Regions from separate parts of the Nocardia sp. NPDC004711 genome, predicted to be linked through region 2. Evidence: riboswitches for the same ligand, from Rfam matches in the RefSeq annotation. Region 2 holds a riboswitch; each other region holds the start of a gene.
The links. Region 2 has a riboswitch for magnesium ahead of ACWEKS_RS22255 (NRAMP family divalent metal transporter). Riboswitches for the same ligand answer to the same signal wherever they lie in the genome.
Positions count from the first base shown of each region.

Region 1 (7,168 bases), on a different contig from region 2:
CGGATCAGCCCGGCATCGCACACTGCATGCCGTGGTGTCCTGGAGCTGGAACCTGCTCACCGGTGCAGAGGTCGAATTGGCGCGCAGGCTGGCCGTCTTCGCCGACGGCGCCACGCTCGACGCCATCCTCGCGGTGTGCGGCGGCGAGGACACCGCGCATACTGTGGCGGCGCTGGTCGCCAAGTCCCTCGTCGAGTTCGACGGCGCGCGATACCGAATGGTGGAAACGATTCGCGCCTACGCCGCATCGGAATTGGACGCGGCCGACGAGAGCCGGCGACTGGCGGACGCCCACGCCGGCAATTTCCTCGCTCTCGTACGGGACGCGGCACCACGGCTGCTCGATGCGCGGCAGCAGCAGGCGACGCGCCTGCTCACCATCGAACACGCCAACTGCCTGGCCGCTTTGGAATGGGCGGTGCGCACCGGGGACGGCGAGTGTGCGGTCGGTCTGTACGGCGGCCTGATCTGGCATTGGCTGCTGTGCGGGCTCCGTGGCGAGGCCCTGGCCTGGCAACCGCGGGTGCTGGCGTTGTTCGGTGCGGCTCCGCCGCCGGGCCGCGCCGCGGATTTTCTCGCCGTCCGCTACGCCCACCAGTTGCCCGCGTACCACGAGCCGTTGTGGTGGGGCCAAATACCCGATTGCTCGGGTGAATTCGATGAACTGGTGCGGACCGCCATGGGCGAGTCCCGGCCGCCGCATCCGATCTTCGTGCTGCTGCTGGCACTTCGCGACCGGCACCGTGGTGCCGGCGAGCTGCTGAACCAGTGCCTGGCCGCCGAGGACGCCTGGTTGCGCGGCAATGCGCTGGTGCTGCGGGCGCTGGACGAAATCGGCGGTGACACAGAGTCGTTCGAGCGATGCGTGGCCGACCTCGAAGCGGCCATCAGCATTCTGGAGAGACTGGGCGAGCCGCGCGGGGTGAGCCGGGCGCTGCTGCACCTGGCCCACCACCGGATCGAATCCGCGGGGCTCGCCGCGGGTGCTCCCCTCATCGCCCGGGCCGCCGAACTGCTGACCCCGGGCCTGGGGGCCGAGGAGGTCGTGGGCGTGCTGCGCCGCGCCGCGCAGTTGCATCTGCGGGAGAACGATGTGGATGGCGGCGCCGCCTACCTGGCGTCCGCCCGGAGGTGGGTGGATACCCAGGTGCCCGATGGAACGGCGCAGTGGCTCCGCATTGCCGAGGCCGATCTGGCACTGCGGCAAGGCGAACCGGGCACGGCGATCGAGCTGTACGGTCGATTGTTCGGCGACGACGGTCCGCTGCGCGGTGCGGACCGCAGTCCGGCCGCGGCCTTGGCCGCCGACGAGATCCTGGGGCGCACACACTACGCGATCGCACTGGTGAAAACGCGCCGAATCGGCGCTGCGACAAGGCAACTCGTGATCGCCCGCGATCTCGCCGCCGCCGCACCACGACTGTTCCCCGTCGTCGCCGTCGGCTATGCGCTGGCCGCCCTGGCCATCGGCGCACCCGAACCGGCCGCGCGCCTGCTGGGAGCCATCGACCAGGTGACCGGTCGCATCACGAACGGCAATCCCGGCCCCGACGTACGGCAGGCGTGCACCCTCGCCCGGAAAGCGCTGGGGCAGCGCCGATTCCTCTCCGCCCTGAACGAAGGGCGGCGCACCCCCTGCGACCAGGCCGACGTCCTCTTCGCGCAGGCCCTGTACCAGCGCGCTGTCAGCTGACGCCAGCGTCGCATCAGCGCCGCCCGGAAGTGTTGCGAACATGGCGAACACCACCTCCTCCTCCGACACGAGCAGGTGGAAGTAATGGCAGCCCCCATCGCTTCCACCCACGAATCCACCGGCGCCGGAACCCCGATCCGCAATTGGCTCGCCGTCGTGGCGGTATCCACCGCCACCTTCGCGATGGTCACCGTAGAGGCCATGCCGGTCGGCCTGCTCACCCCCATCGGTCACACCTTCGACATCTCTCCCGGCGCGGTCGCATTGACGATCACGCTGCCTGGACTCATGGCCGCCGCGGCCGCGACCACCCTGCCCGTCACGATCGGAAGATCGGACCGGCGTACGGTCCTGATCGGGCTGATCGGGCTGATGCTGGCCGCGACAGTGGTCTCGGCGCTGGCACCGGACTTCGCGATCCTGCTCGCCGCACGTGCCGTCGCCGGCATCGCCATCGGCGGCTTCTGGGCCCTGGCCGCCTCGTGCGCGGTCAGACTGGTTCCCGCGCACCATATTCCACGAGCGATATCGCTCGCGTTCGGCGGTGCGACAGCGGCCAACGTGCTGGGCGTGCCGGCCGCGACGCTGATCGGCAATCTGAGCGGCTGGCGCGTCGCCTTCGCCGCACTGGCCGGATTCGGCGCGGTGGTCGCCCTCGCGCTGCGGCTGCTGCTGCCGCCCCTGCCTGCCACCGAGGTGGTCCGCCCCCGCGCCCTGGCGCGGCAGTTGCGCACACCGGCCGTCCGCGCCGGCGTCATCGCCACCTTCCTTCTGGTGGGCGGGCATTGGGCGGCATTCACTTTCGTCCGGCCCATGCTGCAGGACATCTCCGGTCTGGGCGCCGGGGCAATCGGGCCCGCACAGCTGGCCTTCGGCTTGGCGGGCGTGGCCGGAACCTTCGCGGGCGGCGCCGCCGCCGGCCGCGACCCGCGGCGCGCCCTGGTCGCCGCCGCCGCCCTGCTGGCAGTGACACTCGCACTCTTCCCGCTCATCGCGACCACACCGGTCAGCGGCATCGTGGCACTGCTGGTGTGGGGCACGGCATTCGGCGCGATTCCGGTCGGCGTGCAGACCTGGATCCTGCAGGCCGCCCCCGACCATCCCGAGGCCGCGACCGCCCTGAATACCGCCATGTACAACCTGGCCGTCGCCCTCGGTGCGCTCACCGGCGGCGTGATCGTCAGCTGCACATCGGTGACCGGCGTCCTCGTCACGGGCGCGTTGCTCGGCGTGACCGCCATCGCCGCGGTCATGATCGGCGGGCGGCAGCTGACGCGGCGTGCCGGTGCCCTATCAGCGGCGTCGGCCACAGTCGAAGAATGAGAATGGTGATCGTCGGAGCCACCGGACCGCCGAATCCGGCGCCGTTTTGACTTTTAACGAGTCTTTAACTAGGTTCCCTGTTGCACCTCGATAGGCGAGGCTCCTGCACGAACACAGGCCACTGATCTGACGACGTCGAGAGACGCCCAAGGTTAGGACAGATTTCTCCGGATCAAGGGGTAATCCAAAGTGGCTTTCCGATTCGGAACACTCCGGTTCGGAACACGTCGTGCAGTGCCAAAACTCTGACGAGAGGGGTGTGCGTCCGCCCCGAGAGTTCCGGGCGACCTCCCCCGTGCGTTGACGAATCGCGTTCTACCAGTGAGGAGGTCGGGTAGCACGATGGCACCCGATGATGACCCGGGATCTCCGGGTCGGCCCCTCCGCCTCGGTCCGGGCCGCTAGCCACCACACCAACACCGCGTCGATATCTCGACGCACGCAATTCTCCGATATCACGATGCCGCCCGCGCGGCACCGGACTATTCGCATGCACATTTTACGAATGAATTCGGAGATTCGCATATGTATCCGACCCGTCGGCACCACCGTGCCCGACGGTATTCGATGCTGCCCGGAATCCGATGCGGGCAGCAGTATCCCGAGGGGAAACATCCCGATGAGAATTCGCTTGCTCGCATTCGCCACCGCGGCGATGACCACCGCCGGACTGGTCGCCCCTGCCGCCGCTTCGGCCGCGGCACCCGGACCGGACGCCCGGCTCGCCGACGCTGTGACAGCTCAGGCCGTGTCCGGCGACGCCCGGATCGTGGACCGATCGGTGGTGCTGCGCACCGACCTCGGCACGCTCCGAACCACCACCGACCAGCTGCAGATCCTCGACCCGCAGGGCGTGGTGGTGGGGGCGATCCCGCTGACCATCACGAAGCAGGACACGACGTACCCGATCGACGCCCGCATCGACGGCGACAGCGCCACCCTCACTCCGCGCCCGGATCGGGCCCGACCGGTCAGCACCGAGGAACGACGCATCGCCGCGGAGCTGCACGCCGCCGCGGAGGCGCAAGCCGAAGGCCCTGCGGCACAGCCGATTGCCGATCCCGACAGCTTCGAGGATCGGATGAATACCGTCTTCCAGAATGTCAACAACGAGCTCACCGTGGCCCTGGCGGTGGGCACGCTGCTGGGTGCGGTCATCGGAGCGCCGCTGGGCTGCGTCCTGCTGGGCGCGGGCCAGGGTCTCGCGGTCGGCGCATTGACGTTGGGCACGTTGGCGATTCCGGGCGCCGTCACCGGCTGCCTGGAGGGCGCGGTGGCCGGGGCCGGGATAGGAGTCGTGGTTTTCAACCTGCTCGTCGGCGCACCGGCGGTGCTGGCCTCGGCCGTGCACGCCTTCAACGTCATGACCGCACCGCCCGCGGCCGCCGACGAATCGACCAACTGAGTTGCGACGACGCCGCTCGGAGCGAGGTGAACAGCAATGACTCTTGAATTGGCAATTCCGGACCGCCCCAAGATGACTCCCGAGGTGCCGCGGGCGCGCGGCCGGCTCCGGGCGGTGGACTACCTGATCATCGGCGCGGGCGTGCTGCTGATCCTGGTGGTGCTGCGGCTGTTTCGGGACATGTCGGTGCCCTGGACGCCGGATACGGGAACCGAGTCCGTATCAACCGATCCCGCGAACCTGCCCTATTACGCGGCCCGCACCACGCTGCGCATGTTCATCGGCCTGGTGGCGTCGATCCTCTTCACATTGATCGTCGGCCAGTGGGCGGCGCGCTCGCGGCGGGCCGAGAAGGTGTTCATCCCGGCGCTCGACGTGCTGCAGTCGGTGCCGGTGCTGGCCCTGGTCTCGATCACGGTCACCGCGTTCGTGGGCATGTTCCACGGCTCGTATCTGGGCGCGGAGGCGGCGTGCATCTTCGCCATCTTCACCGCGCAGGCCTGGAACATGACCTTCGCCTACTACCAGGCGTTGCGCAATATGCCCCGGGAGCTGGATGATGCGGCCCGCATGATGCGGCTCACCCGCTGGCAGCGGCTGTGGCAGCTGGAGGTGCCGACGGCCATGGTGCCGATGATCTGGAACGGCATGATGAGCTTCGGCGGCGCGTGGTTCATGCTCGCGGCCTCGGAGGTCATCACGGTATCCGGCCGGGACGAGGCGCTGCCCGGCATGGGTAGCTTCATCGCGGCGGCCACCTCCGAGGCCGAGGTCGGCAATCTCATTATGGGTGCGCTGGTCATGGTGCTCACCATCGTCATGGTGAACGTGGTGTTCTGGCGGCCGCTCACGGCGTGGTCGGAGCGATTCCGGGTGGAGCACACCGAAAGTGCGCAGGCCCCACGGAGTCTGGTGCTCGACCTGCTGCGGCACAGCACGGTGCCGGGCCGGCTGGCTCGGGTGCTACGGCCGGTCGGTGAGCGGGTCGATCGCCTCATGCGGGTCTTCGGGCGCAGCACCCGTTCCGCCTACGACGAGCGTGCGGGCAGCCGCATCGGCGATGTGCTCTTCTTCGGACTGCTCTTCGCCGCGCTCGCCTGGGGCACCTGGGCACTCGCCTCCTACTTCGACAGAACCGTGGGCCTGGCCGAATTCGGGCCGACCTCGCTGCTGGGGCTGGCCAGCCTCGGCCGCGTGATAGTGCTGCTGGTGGTCTCCACCATCGTGTGGGTGCCGGTCGGCGTGTGGATCGGGATGAATCCGCGCATCTGCCGGTTCGCTCAACCGGTGGTGCAGGTGCTGGCCAGTTTCCCGGCCCAGTTCTTGTTCATCTTCGTCATCGCGGCGCTCACCTACACCGGCATCTCACTGAATATCGGCGGCATCGCGCTGATGGCGCTGGGTGCGCAGTGGTACGTGCTGTTCAATGTGATCGCGGCGGCCGGGCAGATCCCGACGGACCTGCGCGAGGCCATGGACGATCTCGGCGTGCACGGATGGCAGCGCTGGAAGTCGTTGATACTGCCCGCGATCTTCCCCGGCTACGTGGTCGGCGCGATCACCGCGTTCGGCGGCGCGTGGAACGCCACGCTGGTCGGCGAGGTCGTGGAGGCCGGGAACACCCATATGGAGGCCTACGGCCTGGGCGCGTACATCACCAATGCCACCACCGACGACGTCTTCGCCAAGGTGCTGCTCGGCACCGTGGTGATGAGCGTGGTCACGGTGACCATCAACCGCCTGCTGTGGCGGCGCCTGCAGCGCACCGCCGAACAGCGATTCTCGCTGAGCTGAAACACTTTTCGAAAGGAGGACACACCGTGTCGGCCCCCATCATCACCGTCGATCGTGTCACCAAGAACTTCACCAACCCCTCCGGCGAGCAGCTGCCGGTTCTCTCGGATGTCTGCCTCGAGCTGCAGGAGGGGGAAATCGTCGCGCTGCTGGGCAAATCCGGCTCCGGCAAGTCCACGCTGCTGCGGATCATCGCGGGCCTGATGCTCCCCTCTGCGGGGTCCGCACGCATCCGGCAGACCGAGATCACCGAGCCGAATGCCGATACCGCCATGGTGTTCCAGACCTTCGCGTTGCTGCCGTGGCTGACCGTGCGGCAGAATGTCGAACTCGGCCTTCGCGCCCAAGGGATTTCGGCCTGGGAGCGCGGCGAGAGGGTCACCGACGCCATCGACATGATCGGCCTGGACGGCTTCGAGAACGCCTATCCCAAGGAGCTTTCCGGCGGTATGCGCCAGCGAGTGGGATTCGCCCGCGCCCTGGTGGTGCAGCCGGAGGTGCTGCTCATGGACGAACCGTTCTCGGCGCTGGACGTCTTGACCGCCGAGAACCTGCGCGGCGAGCTCATGCGCCTGTGGGCGGAGACCGCCTTCCCGACCAAGACCATGCTGATGGTCACCCACAACATCGAGGAGGCCGTGCAGCTGGCCGACCGAATCCTGGTGCTGGACAACAATCCCGGGCGAATCAAGGGCGAGATCCAGGTGCGGCTCCCGCGGCCGCGCGACCCACGCGGCGCCGGGTTCCAGGCACTGGTGGACCAGGCCTATCGGATGCTCACCGACGCCACCTTCGATGGCGGCTGGCCGAGCATCACACCCACACCCACCACCCGGCCGCTGCCCGATGCCGGGGTGGACGGAATCGGCGGCATGCTGGATTTCGTTGCCGCCCAAGGCGGGCGGGCCGACCTGCCGGATCTGGCCGGCGGGTTGCGCTTCGAGATCGACGAT
Region 1 is NZ_JBSGCB010000012.1:107,125-114,292, reverse strand. Features, by position in the region: gene ACWEKS_RS14225 (AfsR/SARP family transcriptional regulator) at 1-1,693, shown strand, start outside; gene ACWEKS_RS14220 (MFS transporter) at 1,778-3,016, shown strand; M-box (ykoK) riboswitch at 3,096-3,280, shown strand; gene ACWEKS_RS14215 (hypothetical protein) at 3,636-4,421, shown strand; gene ACWEKS_RS14210 (ABC transporter permease) at 4,458-6,215, shown strand; gene ACWEKS_RS14205 (ABC transporter ATP-binding protein) at 6,242-7,168, shown strand, end outside.
Region 1: another riboswitch for magnesium. It lies ahead of ACWEKS_RS14215 (hypothetical protein); the one in region 2 lies ahead of ACWEKS_RS22255 (NRAMP family divalent metal transporter).

Region 2 (7,168 bases):
TGCCGCGGCCAGGTGGAAGGCGGTGTCGCCCAGGCGCTCGGCGCGACCCTGTTCGAGAATGTCCGCCTCGACGAGCACGGCGCGGTCACCACCGTGGCCTTCCGCCGCTACCGTCTGCCCGCCTTCGCCGATGTGCCCCGCACCGAGGTCACCTTCATGCGTACCTCGGACGAGATCGGCCCGCTGGGCGCGAAGTCCATGAGCGAGAACCCCTTCAACCCGGTGGCCCCCGCCCTGGCCAATGCCCTCCGCGACGCCACCGGCATCCGCTTCACGGACCTGCCGCTCACCCGGGACCGCGTCTGGCAGGCCCTGCACCATCGGCGGACCCGCCTCCCGGTCCGCGCGGCCACGCCCAGCTGCGCCGAATTGGCCCTGCTCACCGACTATCGAAAGCCGTAGGGCCCGTCAGTCGATGGTGTAGGCCTGGCGGGAGAGGCGGAAGCCGTGGCCCGCCCCGGCGCATTCGACGTAGTCGGTGGTGCTCAGGCAGGTGAGGCCGCCGACGGTGACGTTCGTCCCGTAGTCGAGGACCGCCGCGGTGGATTCGACCAGACGGTCGCCGTGGCAGTGGAAGTCGACGACGCCGGTGCTCTCCAGGACCAAGCGGTCGCCGTACTGGAGGTGGCAGTTCTCCGGCCGGGGCGGGGTGGCGTAGTCGTGCTGGGAGATCTCGCAGGCCGCGGTGGTCGCGGAGACGAGGCAGCCGATGTTTCCCGACGGCGTGCGGAACTGCACGAAGTCGGGCGGTGCCGCCTGGGCGATCGCCGGGCCCAGCGTGGACACGGCGATCAGGGCGGCGGCCGCGGTCAGGACACGGATCGGAAATTGCATGTCGACTCCCCGGTTCGGCAGGTTTACCGGTTGATCGTCGCCACCGCCGGATGCGATAACGGACCGGGTGGCCATGAAGGTTTGCCACGGAGTTGCCATGGCCGGATCGGTTGGGGCACAAGAGATTACGAGGAACCGACCGGCCCGGATTTGACAAGCGGAACGACCGGGCTCACCATTGCCCAGTCAGCACCTCGCTAGGCGAGGCTCCTGTACGAACACAGGCCACTGATCCGACGACGTCGAGAGACGCCCAGGGTTAGGACAGATCACCCCGGATTAAGGGGTGATCCGAAGTGGCTTCCCGGGTCGCGAGCCCCCGGATACGTCGTGCAGTGCCGAAGCTCTGACGAGAGGGGTGCAGGGTCCGCGCCGTCGCGCGAAGCCCAGATCCCTCCTGCTGTGCGCGATGCGACACCCGATGTAGTGACGTCCACGTACGTCCCGGCGGCAAGGAGGTGAGGGACGAACAATGAGTTCCGGCGATAGTCCGTATCCGAGTACGGATTTCACTCTTCAGACGTCCCCGGCTTGCCGCATTCCGGTCACCGGCTGACCCGTTTCCCGCACAGGCGTGCCCGGCGTTCCACCGCCGGTCGGTAGCCCGCGCGTGCCCCGGGCCGGTCGATCCGTGCCCGAACTCGCTCGGCGGCCGGGCGTATTCCGCACGCCCGCACACCTGATGATCGAAAGCGAGGGACAGGCCATGGCCTTCTTCGCGAACGGCTCCAGCCGCCGCACCTCCACCGTCGCCGTGCCCGCCGCAGCCGGCCGGCCCGCCGCCGACGTCCATCCCACCGGCGCCGTCATGGACAGCGCGCACGTCGGCGATATCGTCGGCGCGCTCGGCTCCATCGGCCGGCACGACACCCTCGAAGGCCGTTCCCGCCGCCAGCGTTTCCGCATGCTGCTGGCCATTATCGGGCCCGGCCTGATCGTCATGGTCGGCGACAACGATGCCGGTGGCGTGGCCACCTACGCGCAGGCCGGACAGAACTACGGCATGGCGCTGGTCTGGACCCTGGTGCTGCTGATCCCGGTGCTCTACGTGAACCAGGAGATGGTGGTCCGTCTCGGCGCGGTCGCCGGAGTCGGCCACGCGCGCTTGATCTTCGACCGCTTCGGCAAGTTCTGGGGCGCGTTCAGCGTCGGCGACCTGTTCATCGTGAACGCGCTCACCATCGTCACCGAGTTCATCGGTGTCTCCATGGCGCTCAACTACTTCGGGCTGCCCAAGGGCGTCGCCGTGCCGCTGGCCGCGGTCGCGCTGTTCGCCATGGTGGCCGGCGGTTCGTTCCGGCGCTGGGAGCGGTTCCTGTTCGGACTGATCGCGCTGAACATCGTCATGTTCCCGCTGGCATTCCTGGTGCACCCCAAGGCATCCCAGGTCGCGCACGGATTCCTGCCGTCCTTCCCGGGCGGGCTGAACTCGACGCTGCTACTGCTGATCGTGTCCATCGTGGGCACCACGGTCGCGCCGTGGCAGCTGTTCTTCCAGCAGTCCAATATCGTCGACAAGCGCATCACTCCCCGCTGGATCCGCTACGAGCGCATCGACCTGTGGATCGGCATCGTCGTGGTCATGGTCGGCGCGGTCGCCATCATGGCGGCGACCACCTTCGGCCTCGCGGGCACGGCCGCGGCCGGCAGCTTCACCGATGCCGGGGCCGTCGCCCACGCGCTGCACGACCACGTGGGCACCACCGCCGGCGCGCTCTTCGCCATCCTGCTGCTGGACGCCTCGCTCATCGGCGCCAATGCCGTCGGCCTGGCCACCACCTACGCCCTCGGCGACACCCTGGGCCGGCGGCACTCGCTGCACTGGAAGGTCTCCGAGGCGCCGGCCTTCTATCTCGGATACGCGGCGCTGCTCGGCGTCGCCGCCGCGGTGTCGTTCAGCCCCGATCACGTGCTGGGCCTGCTGACCCAGGGGGTGCAGGCGCTGGCCGGGGTGCTGCTGCCCTCGGCGACGGTGTTCCTGGTCCTGCTCTGCAATGACAAGGCCGTGCTCGGCCCGTGGGTGAACACGGTCAGGCAGAACATTGTCGCCGGGGTCATCGTCTGGTCGCTGGTGCTGCTGTCGCTCGCGCTGACCGCGGCCACCTTCTTCCCGGACCTGACCACCACGACCCTCGAAATCGGCTTCGGCGCGGGCGCGCTGGTCGGCGTCCTGGGCGGGGCGGGCATGCTCATCGCCTGGCAGCGCGGCCGGCGTCGCCGGGCCGAGCGGACCGCGGCCGAGCTCGGCGGACTGGATCCGGATCAGGTGGAGGAGCTGGACTCCACTCGCCTCACCAAGGCCGAACGCAAGGCCATTCTGGAGGCGGACCGCGACACCTGGCGCACCCCCGCGCTCGACACCCTGGCGCGACCGGCGTTCTCCACGGCGCGCACGGTGGGCATGTTCGCCCTGCGCGGCTACCTGCTGCTCGCGGTGATCCTGGTGGGCGTCAAGATCTTCCAGTCCATCGGCGGCTGATCAACCACGGCGCGGCCGCAGTTCCTGGACATCGTCACCGATGTGCTTGGGCTGCGGCCGTTTTCGATGAAGCTCACGTTTTCGATGAAGCTCAGCAGTGTGCGGGATGAAATCGGACGGCACCACACAGGTTTGGACGAATCCGGTTCGGGGAATACCCGGGGTGCACGACCGTCAGAGATTGTCGAGATCGGGAATGGGGGGCAGAACCGGCTCTGGCCACTCCTCCAGGGTTGCCACCTGCAGGTGGATGAAGGCTGCGATGCGGTGCCGGGCCGAGGACGGGAGTCGCGCGATATCGGCCGGGCTCAGGACGTGTGCGCCGAAGGAGTGGGGCTGTGGCGCTTCGGGGTCAGGCGATTCGGGAACAACCTCTAGCTTTGGCCGCGAAGCAGTGGCCGGAATGTGTGGCTCATCCGGGTCTGCGGTAGCGGCGGCGGTTCGCACCATGCCGTGACCATAACCCTTTGATAACGCCCACGGGGAGGCGTTGGCGCACTTGTGTCTTCGGGCTGCGAATTCAGCGAAGACATTGTAATGGCGAGAGGAATGTGCAGGCAGCGACGGCCCTTCGGAAATTCGGTGGGCCTGCGCCGGAACACTATGGTGATGGGCGTCACTCTGTCAACACTTCGGACAAAACCCCCCCCGGAATGGCGCGCAACTCCCCCGAAGACTCCCGCGGGCGATTCAGAGTGGGCGGCACGCAATGGCATACAAATCGCGCGCCGGACCGGTCGGCTTCTGTCCGATCGGCCATACCGCACGCAGCTGTCTTTCCAGATCCAGACCGGTCACCGTGGGCGACATCAGGATCCCCTCGGCCAGTTCGGTGGCCACCGCCAGGGAACTCAGCACGGCCGGCGCGATGCCGTCGGCGACGGCGGTCTTGATCGCAGTGGTCGAGGACAGCTCCAGCGCGACATTCGGCTCCCAGCCCGGCATTCCGGCGGTCATGGCACGCTCGAAGGAGTTCCGGGTGCCCGATCCGGGTTCGCGATAGATGAGCGGGCTGCGCGCCAGTTCGGCCGCGTCGATCTCGGCCCGGCGGGCCCAGGGGTGACCGGGCGCGACCACCACGACCAGCCGATCCCGGCCCACCACATGGCTTTCCAGTTCGGTCGGCAGGCGCGGGCTCTCCACGAACCCGATTCCGGCCCGGCCCTCGAGCACCGCCTTGGCAACCTCTGCCGAATTGCCCGATTCCAGGGCGATGGAGGTGTCCGGCATCCGGGCGCGCAGGCCCACCAGCCACTTCGGGAACAGGTACTCCGCGACGGTCTGGCTGGCCGCCACCCGCAGCCGCGAATCCCGCTGCGCGCGCAGGCTGTCGATCCCGGCGTCCAGCCGGGCGGCCGCATCCACGACAGTGCGCGCCCATTCGGCGATGAGCGAGCCCGCCGCCGTCGGCCGCGAGCCGAGCGTCGTCCGCTCCAGCACCGGCACGCCCACCAGCTGCTCGAGGTAGCGGATGCGCGAGCTGGCGGAGGGCTGACTGATGCCGTGCGCCTTGGCCGCCCGGCCGAGACTGCCCAGCTCGATCACCGACAGCAGCAGATCGAGGGCGGCCAGATCGGGGACGCGCGGGGACAACGGCACAGAGCGAGTCTATGCAGGCCGCCCGGCCGTGCCCGGCGACCCGCGGTCAGCGGGCGGCGGCCACCCGCTCGACCACCGGCCGCCAGGTCTCGAGGGGATGGACGGTCAGGCCGACCACCTTGCCCGCGTCGTCGGCGCGCCGCAGCGCGACGGCCGCGGCGAAATCGGGATCGCGCTCGAAGGCCGTGATCTCCCCGGGCGCCATGAGACCGCCCTGCGCGATCAGGGTGCGCCGGCTCGACGGCGAAAGCGCCTCGGCGTGTACCGAATCCGTGGCCGCCAGATACCGCTTGGCCACCACGTGCAGTTCGACCAGCCGCGCGACCCGTGCGCCGAGCAGGGCCCGGACCGCGTCGCCGCCGTGGACTCCGTGTCCCGCGTCGTCACCGGGCACCAGCACGTGCCCGATGTCGTGCACCAGCCCGGCCACCTGAAGTTCCTCATCGCCGGGAAAGTCCCGGCGCAGGAGCTCGGCGCACTGCCGGTCGTGGTCGAGGATGTCGACCGGATCGCCGCTGCGGTCGGGCATGTCCCAGGCGTCGGCGCAGCCGGCCAGCAGGGTCATGAGTTCGTCGACGGTGCCGAGGGGCGCGCGGTTCACGCCCGCACCCTACGGGAATACCCGCACCGACACCCGGGTTGAATTAGTTGATATATCAACTATATGGATTCGGGTGTGCCGCCGAGCCGATTCGGAACGCATCGGACACTATTCAGCGAACCAACTGTGTGGCCGGCGAACGGATCACCACGCCTGTGCGCCGGTTCCTCTGGAAGGAGCCTCCCATGCACGATCTGAGCGGCAAGACGATTCTCATCACCGGCGCGGCGCGGGGCATCGGCGCCGCGGCCGCCCGGCAGGCGGTCGGGGCCGGGGCGAATGTCGTGATCGCCGACGTGCTCGGCGAGGAGGGCAAGGCGCTCACGGCCGAATTGGGCTCGCGCGCCGCCTATCAGCACCTCGACGTCACCTCCGAGCTCGACTGGACCACCGCGCTGGCCGCGGCCTGCGACGCCTTCGGCGGCAGCGTGCACGGCCTGGTGAACAATGCCGGCATCTCGACCGGGGAACTGCTGGCCGATGAATCGGTAGAGCACTTCCGCAAGGTCATCGACATCAATCTGGTCGGCGTCTTCCTGGGCATGCGGACCTTCATGCCCGCGCTCAAGCAGGCGGGCGGTGGCTCGATCGTCAATATCTCCTCCGCCGCCGGGCTCATGGGCCTGGCCCTGACCGGCAGCTACGGCGCCTCCAAGTGGGCGGTGCGCGGCATGACCAAGGTGGCCGCCATCGAGAACGGCATCGACCGGATTCGAGTGAACTCCGTGCACCCGGGCATGACCTACACCCCGATGACCGCACAGGTCGGCATCCAGCAGGGTGAGGGCGGCTATCCCAATACCCCGATGGGCCGGGTCGGCGAGGCCGATGAGATCGCCTCGGCCATCGTCTTCCTGCTCTCGGACGCGTCCTCGTACGTCACCGGCGCGGAACTCGCGGTGGACGGCGGCTGGACCGCCGGGCCGACGGTGAAATACGTGATGGGCCAGTAGCACTCCAAGGCTCCCGATCGAGGAGTTCCGGCGCTAGTGCTTCTCGATGCGGCTCGCGGGCGGGGTGACCGCCCCGCGGCCGCGCAGGTAGGTCTCCAGGGCGTCGAGATCGATGGGGCCGACCAGGGTTTCGCGGCTCTGCTGGAACACGGTGAAGCCGTCGCCCCCGGCGGCCAGGAAGTTGTTGGTCGAAACCCGGTAGACCGCTACGGGATTCAGCGGCTGTCCGGCCACCCGGACGCTGTCGTCGACCACCTTGTGTCCCTTGGGCGCGCTGCCGGAGTAGGTGTAGGTGATGCCCGCGACCGACAGCACGCCGGGCTTGCTGACATTATCCCATTGCTGCTCCAGCAGATTCAGGATCTGCTGTCCGGTCAGCGCCACCGCCACCACCTGATTGCCGAAGGGCTGCACGGTGTATGCCTGCTCATAGGTGATGTTGCCGCCGGTCAGCCCCGCACGCACCCCGCCCGGATTCATGAAGGCCGCCACGGCCTGCACGGTGGTCATGGCGTCGAGCATGGCGTCGGCGATGACATCGCCGAGCGGGGAATCCCCGGCCGGAGCGGGCTCGGCGGGCACCGGCGCGGTGGCCTGGCCGATCACCCGATCGGCCAGCGGTTTCGCTTGTCCGGCAAAGTAATCCACCAGCTGGGCGGCGGCGGGCGCGGGCGTGACATCACGGGTGACGACCCGGTTGAC
Region 2 is NZ_JBSGCB010000021.1:41,596-48,763, reverse strand. Features, by position in the region: gene ACWEKS_RS22265 (molybdopterin-dependent oxidoreductase) at 1-402, shown strand, start outside; gene ACWEKS_RS22260 (DUF6636 domain-containing protein) at 409-834, opposite strand; M-box (ykoK) riboswitch at 1,021-1,199, shown strand; gene ACWEKS_RS22255 (NRAMP family divalent metal transporter) at 1,541-3,313, shown strand; gene ACWEKS_RS22250 (hypothetical protein) at 3,488-3,763, opposite strand; gene ACWEKS_RS22245 (LysR family transcriptional regulator) at 4,004-4,912, opposite strand; gene ACWEKS_RS22240 (HD domain-containing protein) at 4,959-5,513, opposite strand; gene ACWEKS_RS22235 (glucose 1-dehydrogenase) at 5,699-6,466, shown strand; gene ACWEKS_RS22230 (bifunctional metallophosphatase/5'-nucleotidase) at 6,500-7,168, opposite strand, start outside.

Region 3 (7,168 bases), on a different contig from region 2:
CAATCCGACCGCCACCTGGTTCTCTACAACCCCCGCGCCGGCACCGACACCGCCGCTCGCCTCGACCAGCTCCACCGCCTCCGGCTGGCCTCGCCCGCCTGAGCTCGCCGGCACCGAATCGTGCTCGCGGGCCGCAACCCAGCAATGTTGACCCTGCTCACATTTCTGGTAATGTTTGCAGCGCTAACTCGACTCTAGTGGCTGTCGTAGAAGGCTTCGATCCATCAGGGACAAGGGACAGGCGTTGAACAAGTACGCACTGAAAGATAGCGGGGCCAAACTGATGAACCTCGCCCACCGGGTCGTCCTCACCGTCAGCGGGAACAAACTGCTGGCCAACCCGTTCGGGATGCCGGTGGTCGAATTGCACACGGTCGGGCGGAAGTCGGGGCTGCCGCGCTCGTGCTACCTGACCGCTCCGGTCCATGACGCCGGCCGGGTCGTGCTGGTCGCCTCGAAGGGCGGCGACGACCGGAATCCCGACTGGTACCGCAACCTCCAGGCGCACCCCGATGCCGAACTGGTGATCTACGGCCGACGGCGAAAAGTGCACGCACACACCGCAGATCACAGCGAGCGAGCCGAACTGTGGCCGCAGATCACCTCGGCATACCAGGGCTACGCGAACTACCAGGAGCGGACCACCCGCGAGATCCCGGTCGTCATCTGTGAACTGAGGGACTGACAACGGTCACCACCGGTGGCGCCCTCGCCGCGCCGGCGGGAGCCGTGCCCGGCAAGGTGGTGGTGGCACACCCACGATAACTGCGCACTGTTAACCCATCACGCGGCCCGGCAGGCTGAAGCCATGACACACAACGGGTTCCGGTTCCAGGACAAGGTCGCGCTCATCACCGGCGGCAGCAGCGGGATGGGGCTGGCCGCCGCGCGGCGGCTCGTCGCGGAGGGGGCGTGGGTGGTCGTGACCGGGCGGGACAAGGACCGGCTGGACACCGCGGTGGCCGAGCTGGGGGAGCGGGCGGTCGGGGCGGCCGGAGACGCCACCGAGCCCGAGGATCTCGCGGCGCTGGCGCGGGTGGTGTCCGAGCGGTTCGGGCGGCTGGATGTGGCGTTCGTGAATGCGGGAATCGGTGCGTTCCAACCTGTTTCGGCGGTCACCGGCGACGAGTTCGATCGGGTGGTGGGGATCAACTTCAAGGCCGCGTTCTTCACCGTGCAGCACATGCTGCCGCTGCTGGTCGACGGGGGTGCGATCGTCCTCAACGCCTCCTTCGCCCCGTATCGGGGCGCGCCCGGCGCCGCACTGTATTCGGCGACGAAGGCGGCGGTGCAGAATCTGACGCGGACGCTGGCGGCGGAGTTGGCGCCGCGCGGAATCCGGGTGAACTCGGTCAGCCCCGGCTACATCGACACCCCCGCCTACCGGGCCGAGGCCTCCGCCGACGCGCAGGCCACCGCGGGGTCACGGGTGGCGCTGGGGCGGGTCGGCGACAGCGACGAGGTGGCCGCCGCCGTCGCGTTCCTGGCCTCCGCGGACGCCTCCTACATCACCGGTCAGGACCTGCTCGTCGACGGCGGCCTCACCACGGTGATCCCGTCGGCGATGGTGTGACTCAGGACGCGCGCAGATCGGCGGCGGGATCGGCGGTGATGCGGCCGGAATCGGTGTCGTAGTCGTACAACTCGGCGTAGCGGCCCCAGTCGATGGCCAGCTCCAGCTGGCGGCGGGCGTCGTCGTCGGAGCAGCCGCGCCGCAGCAGATCGAGAATGAAATCGGCGCCCACCGTCTGATCGCTGCTGCCCACCAGCGCCGAGCAGATGGTGCGCACCAGCGGGGCACGCCGGCGGGCCTGCGCGGCGAAAATCGCCTTGCTGGACCGGATGTCGGCATTGGTGAAATTCGCCCCGACATTGGTCAGCATCACGTCACCGGACTCCACCAGCAGCAGACCCAGCAGCGCCGCCGCGTCGACCAGCGGCATGAGGTCGTCGACCTCGAAATTCAGCTCGTCGGCCACCACCGGCAGGTCGGCGCGGCCGTCGTTGCCGTACACCAGCTCCAGCAGACCCGCGATCCCGCCGACCGAGGCATCGGGCAGCGCCACCGCGAACGGCGTCAACGTATCCGCCGGGGCCGCAGCGACTTCGGTGTCACGGCCGGTGAGCAGACCGTAGATCTGATCGACCAGCGTCTCGAACCCCGGCGTGCGGCGGCTGCGCGGGCGCGGCTGCTCCACCGTGATCTCGGCGATTGCGCCGAAGCCACCCCGCGCGACGGATACGACCGCAACGCGGCGTTCACTCCTCGGCCTCCGCCCGCAGCGGCACCGTGCGCCACCCGACGCTGGTCACCGACGGCTCCAGGCTCAACCGGCTCACCGCGGCCTCCATCTGCCGGTCGTCGCGGCGGTCACCGGTCAACTCCGCCCGCACCTGCACCCGGCCCGGGGAGGTGTCGTGGCTCGAGATCGACACCAGCCGGAAATCGGTGCGCGTCAGCGACTGCACCAGCAGCGCCCGCACATGCGCCTCGTGCGCGTCGTCGGTGTCGGCGTGGAAGGCGTACAACGCCTCCTGGGCCTCGGCCTCGTCGACACCGGGGCGATCCACCGTGCGCGCCACCGTGCGCAGCGCGGTATTGACCACCACCACCGCCACCGTGCCCGCCACCGCGGTCGAATACATGCCCGCACCCGCGAGCGCACCCACCGCCGCCGCACACCACAGCGTCGCGGCGGTGTTCAGGCCGCGGATATTGAACCCGTCGCGCAGGATCACGCCCGCGCCCAGGAAGCCGATACCCGAAACGATCTGTGCCGCAACACGAGTCGGATCCGCCGAGGCACCGTTGAAGCCGTGCGCGGACAGCAGCACGAACAAGGTCGCCCCGGCGGCGACCAGCGAATTCGTGCGCAGTCCGGCCATCCGGGCCCGGAACTGACGCTCGAACCCGATCACCGCGCCCAACCCGACACCCGTGCCGAGCCGCAGCAGCATTTCCCACATGGTCATCTCGATCTCCCAGCGGATGACGGCGCACTCCGGACTCGGACGCTACCGGGGTACGGGTAGCGGCCGGAAGATTGCGGGAGTGACACCGAGTGAACGATTGGCTAACGGAACTCGATCCGGTCCATCGGGCACGACCACCACCTCCTCGACGCCACACGCACGCATGCCAGGGGAGTGGGACCGGCGCGACATCGCCGGTACGGGTACCACCCCTCGTAAGACCTTCAGCACTCCACGGCGTGAACCCGCCACGGGTGGCGGGAGCCGGTCGGGGCATCCCCTTAGCTCGGGGAAACCTGTCCTGATCCGGGGCGTCTCTCGACGTTCGGGATCGCCGGCCTGTATCCGTGAAGGAGCCTCAGCTAACGACGGCACCTTGCGACCAGAAGTAAACACCGGCCCGCCGCGATCGGCAACCCGACGTGAGCGCCGTCGCATTCGCGCACCCGCTAGCGGCGCGCCTCGACCGCGACCCGCGCCACCAGCCGCACCACACACAGCACCGCCACCACCGCCGCGAAGATCTGCACCGCAGCCAGCAAACCGGTCGCGCCCGCCAGCAGGCCGACGCCGATGACCGGGCCGCCGCTGCCGCAATAGGCCATCACGAAATAGGTCGACAGCACATCGGCGTGCCGATCGGCCGGCGCGGCCGCATTGATCGCGGTCAATCCCGACAGGAACACCAGGCCGTGACCGGCCCCGGCCAGCACTGTCGCGAACAACAGCAACGGCAGCGAGGAGACCGCCCCCGCGATCGCCAGCAGTACCAGACCCACCGCCAGCAGCGGGAACCCCGTGAAGTCCAGGGCCCGTTCGGGTTTGCCGTAACCCACCAGCTGCGCCACCGCCCACGCCGCGGGCAGCAGCGCGGCCGCCGCGCCCCCGACCACCAGATTCGCACTGCCCGACAGGGTCGCGGCATAGGTCGGGATCAGCGTGAGGAAGACGCCGACCACCGCGAAACCCAGGAACGCGCCCGTGCCCGCGGCCGCGAAGACCGCACCCATCCCGGCCGGGATACTCGGCCGCCGCGGCCGCCACCGGGTGACCGTCGCGGTCTCCGGCAGCGCCGCCACCGCCACCGCGGCCGGGACCAGCAGCGCCAGCTCCACCCCGAAAGGCGTCACATAGGGAGCCGGAAGATATTGCGCCAGAACAGCTCCCAGTAGCGGGCCCAGGCCCATGCCGCCGGCCGAGGCCACCGCCGACACCAGGGCCGCGCGGCGGCGATCACCGTGCGGTTCCAGCTCGGTCAGCGCGGCGGTGAGCGCACCCGAGGCCGCCCCGACCGCCAGCCCCTGCAGGATGCGGGCCGCGAACAACCAGACCACCGCGCCGGCCAGCGCGAAACCCAGCGTGCCCAGCGCCGCCAGCGCCAGCGCGGGCAGCAGAATCCGGCGCCGCCCCAGTGCATCCGAGGCCGGGCCGGCGATCAGCAGCGCGGGAATCAGCACCCCCATGTAGACCGCGAACACCAGCGTCATCACCAGCGGTGAGAACCCGAACCGATGCGCGTAGCCGTGATACAGCGGTGTGGCCACATTCGTGCCGGTCAACAGGATCAGCAGCGTGTAGGCGGTGCCCCAGAACCGCGTACCGCTCCCCGGCGGTGAATCCTGCGGGGAGGCAGCGTCTTCGGGGGCTGCGGTGGATTGCTCGACGGTCATGGCGTCCTCCCGGCACAGGCATGTTCGATAATTCCGAACATAACAAGATGTTCGGATTTTGTGAACATGTGGACTAGCCTGGACGCCATGGCAAGCCGAACCGCGACCGAACTGGTTCACCCCGCCCGCGACGAACTGCGGTTCACCAGCGTGCTGGCCTCCCTCGCCGACCCCGTCCGGCTCACCATCGTCACCCGCCTGGCCGCCGCCGAGAACGGCGAACTGGCCTGCACCACCTTCGACCTGCCGATCAGCAAATCCACCCAGAGCGGGCACTTCAGAACCCTGCGCGAAGCCGGCGTCATCCGCCAGCGCGACGAGGGCACCCGCCGCCTCAACCGCCTGCGCACCGAGGACCTCGAGGCCCGCTTCCCCGGGCTGCTCGACCTGGTCCTCACCCACGGCCGTGGTGCGGCCCTGAGCGTCTAGCCCGAGTCTCGCGGCGACTTCGCGCTGCCCGGCGCCGGTGCGTGCCCGGTCGGACCCGGGGTGGTCAGCACCCGCCAGATCTCGTCGACGTAGGACTCCCAGGCCTCCTGGTCGGCCGGTAGCGTGCCGCGCATCGTCCGCCACAGCTGACCTGTGCCCAGATACGCCGAATACGCCAGTGCCGCACGATGTTTCGCCACCGGGTCGGCGAAACCGAGCCGGGTGAACAGTTCGGCCAGATACGCGATGCGCCGCACGGTGACCCGGGTGAGCACCGGCTCCACCAGCGGATCCGTCGCCCCGGCCAGCAGTACCGCGAGCTTCTCCTGCGGATGCGCCAGCGCCGCGCCCAATAGCGTCCGGAGCCCGACCGCCGGATCGGGTTCGGCCGACACCAGCGCGATCACCGCATCGGTCTCCTCGTGCTCCCAGCGCTGCAGGGCCGCCGCCAGCAACTCGTCCCGATTCGCGAAATGCCAGTAGGCGCTGCCCTTGGTCGCGCCCAGCCGCGCGGCCAGGGGTTCGATGGCGACCGCGCCCACGCCACCCTCGCCGAGCGCCGCCAGCGCGGCCGCGACCCAATCGTCACGGCTGAGCCGTCGCCTCTTCTCCGCCATAGCTCCGTACGGTACCGTATGGAATCGGAACATACGGTACCGTACGGAACGGGTGAGTCGATGATCTGGAACATTCACCAGCGAGAACTGCCGGTGTCGGCGCAACGGGCCGGCGCCCTGCTCGATGCGGTGGCCGAGCCGGGCAACCCGCTCTGGCCGGGCGAGCACTGGCCGACCCTGATCCTGGACCGGCCGCTGCAGGTCGGCGCCGACGGCGGGCACGGCAACATCCGCTACGTCTGCACCGCGTACGAACCCGGCCGCGCCGTCGAGTTCACCTTCGCGCCGAGCATGCCCTTCGCCGGCACGCACACCTTCGAGATCATCGATCGCGGTGAACGGGGTTGCGTGCTGAGGCATCTCGTCGTCGCGCGGGCCCGCACGCCGCGGGGCCGGCTGCTGTGGAGCCTCGCCATCCGCTGGCTGCACGACGCGGTGCTCGAGGAACTGCTCGATCGCGCCGCGACGGAAATGGGGCACCCGCCCGCCGAACCGGCCCGATGGTCCCCCTGGGTGCGCATACTGCGCCGATCACTCGACCGCGTCCACGCCGCGGTACCGGCCGCCTGATCGGCCGGAACCGAACCCGCTGCGCCGCAAGCGGATCCGGGCGGGCCAACCGCCCGGGTCAGCCGCGATACACGCCGCGATAGGCGTCGATGGTCTCCACCAGATGGTCGACGATCTGCTCGCGCGTGGCGCGCAGCGTGCCATTGAGCCACGCCGAGAACATGCCCGCATTGCCGCTGGCCATGGTGACCGCCGCCAGCCGGCGCCGCACCGGATCCTCGATATGGGCGAACAGGTGATCCTGGATCAACCGGGTGAACGCGGGCATCACCGCGATCGTCGTCTGCCCCAGCCCCGTCGAGGAATACGGCTCCACCAGAAACAGCCGCGACTTGCGCGGATCCTCGAGCACCTTCGCCACCAGCGTCTCCGACAGCGCGCGATCCCGGTCCGGATCGTCGGCGACCGCGAAGGCCGTCATCGGATCCAGGAACTCCTCGGCGATCTGGCGATAGAGCACATCGAGCAGTTCGTCTCGGCTGGCGAAGGATTCGTAGAAGTAGCGGTCGGTCAGGTTGGCGCGCCGGCACACAGCGCGCATGGTCACCGCGCCCGCCCCGGACTCGCCGATCAGATCCAGTGCGGCCTCGAGCAACGCGGCCCGGCGCGCCTCACGGCGTTCGGTGAGGGTCGTCCCACCCCAGATACGGGGCTCGGCGTCGGAGGGAGGCTGCTCGGTGTGCACCGGGTCAAGAGTAGTGCCCGGTGCCGGGCGGTATCGCACACCCGGCACCGGCGGGCGGATTCGCGGCGATGCCGGCGGTGCCGACTACCGTGGGTGGATGGATATCAGCGCGTTCATCGCGGGCCGCCTCGACAAGCAGCAGGAAGCCGCCGAATTCGCTCTGAAACTCGAGCGCGACTTCCAGGACACCGGCCGCGAGATCAAATACGAATGGGTGCGTCACG
Region 3 is NZ_JBSGCB010000014.1:108,660-115,827, reverse strand. Features, by position in the region: gene ACWEKS_RS16370 (helix-turn-helix transcriptional regulator) at 1-102, shown strand, start outside; gene ACWEKS_RS16365 (nitroreductase family deazaflavin-dependent oxidoreductase) at 245-685, shown strand; gene ACWEKS_RS16360 (glucose 1-dehydrogenase) at 809-1,573, shown strand; gene ACWEKS_RS16355 (AAA-associated domain-containing protein) at 1,575-2,198, opposite strand; gene ACWEKS_RS16350 (MgtC/SapB family protein) at 2,260-2,973, opposite strand; M-box (ykoK) riboswitch at 3,175-3,350, opposite strand; gene ACWEKS_RS16345 (MFS transporter) at 3,423-4,643, opposite strand; gene ACWEKS_RS16340 (ArsR/SmtB family transcription factor) at 4,731-5,072, shown strand; gene ACWEKS_RS16335 (TetR/AcrR family transcriptional regulator) at 5,069-5,689, opposite strand; gene ACWEKS_RS16330 (SRPBCC family protein) at 5,750-6,259, shown strand; gene ACWEKS_RS16325 (TetR/AcrR family transcriptional regulator) at 6,318-6,944, opposite strand; gene ACWEKS_RS16320 (DUF6221 family protein) at 7,042-7,168, shown strand, end outside.
Region 3: another riboswitch for magnesium. It lies ahead of ACWEKS_RS16350 (MgtC/SapB family protein); the one in region 2 lies ahead of ACWEKS_RS22255 (NRAMP family divalent metal transporter).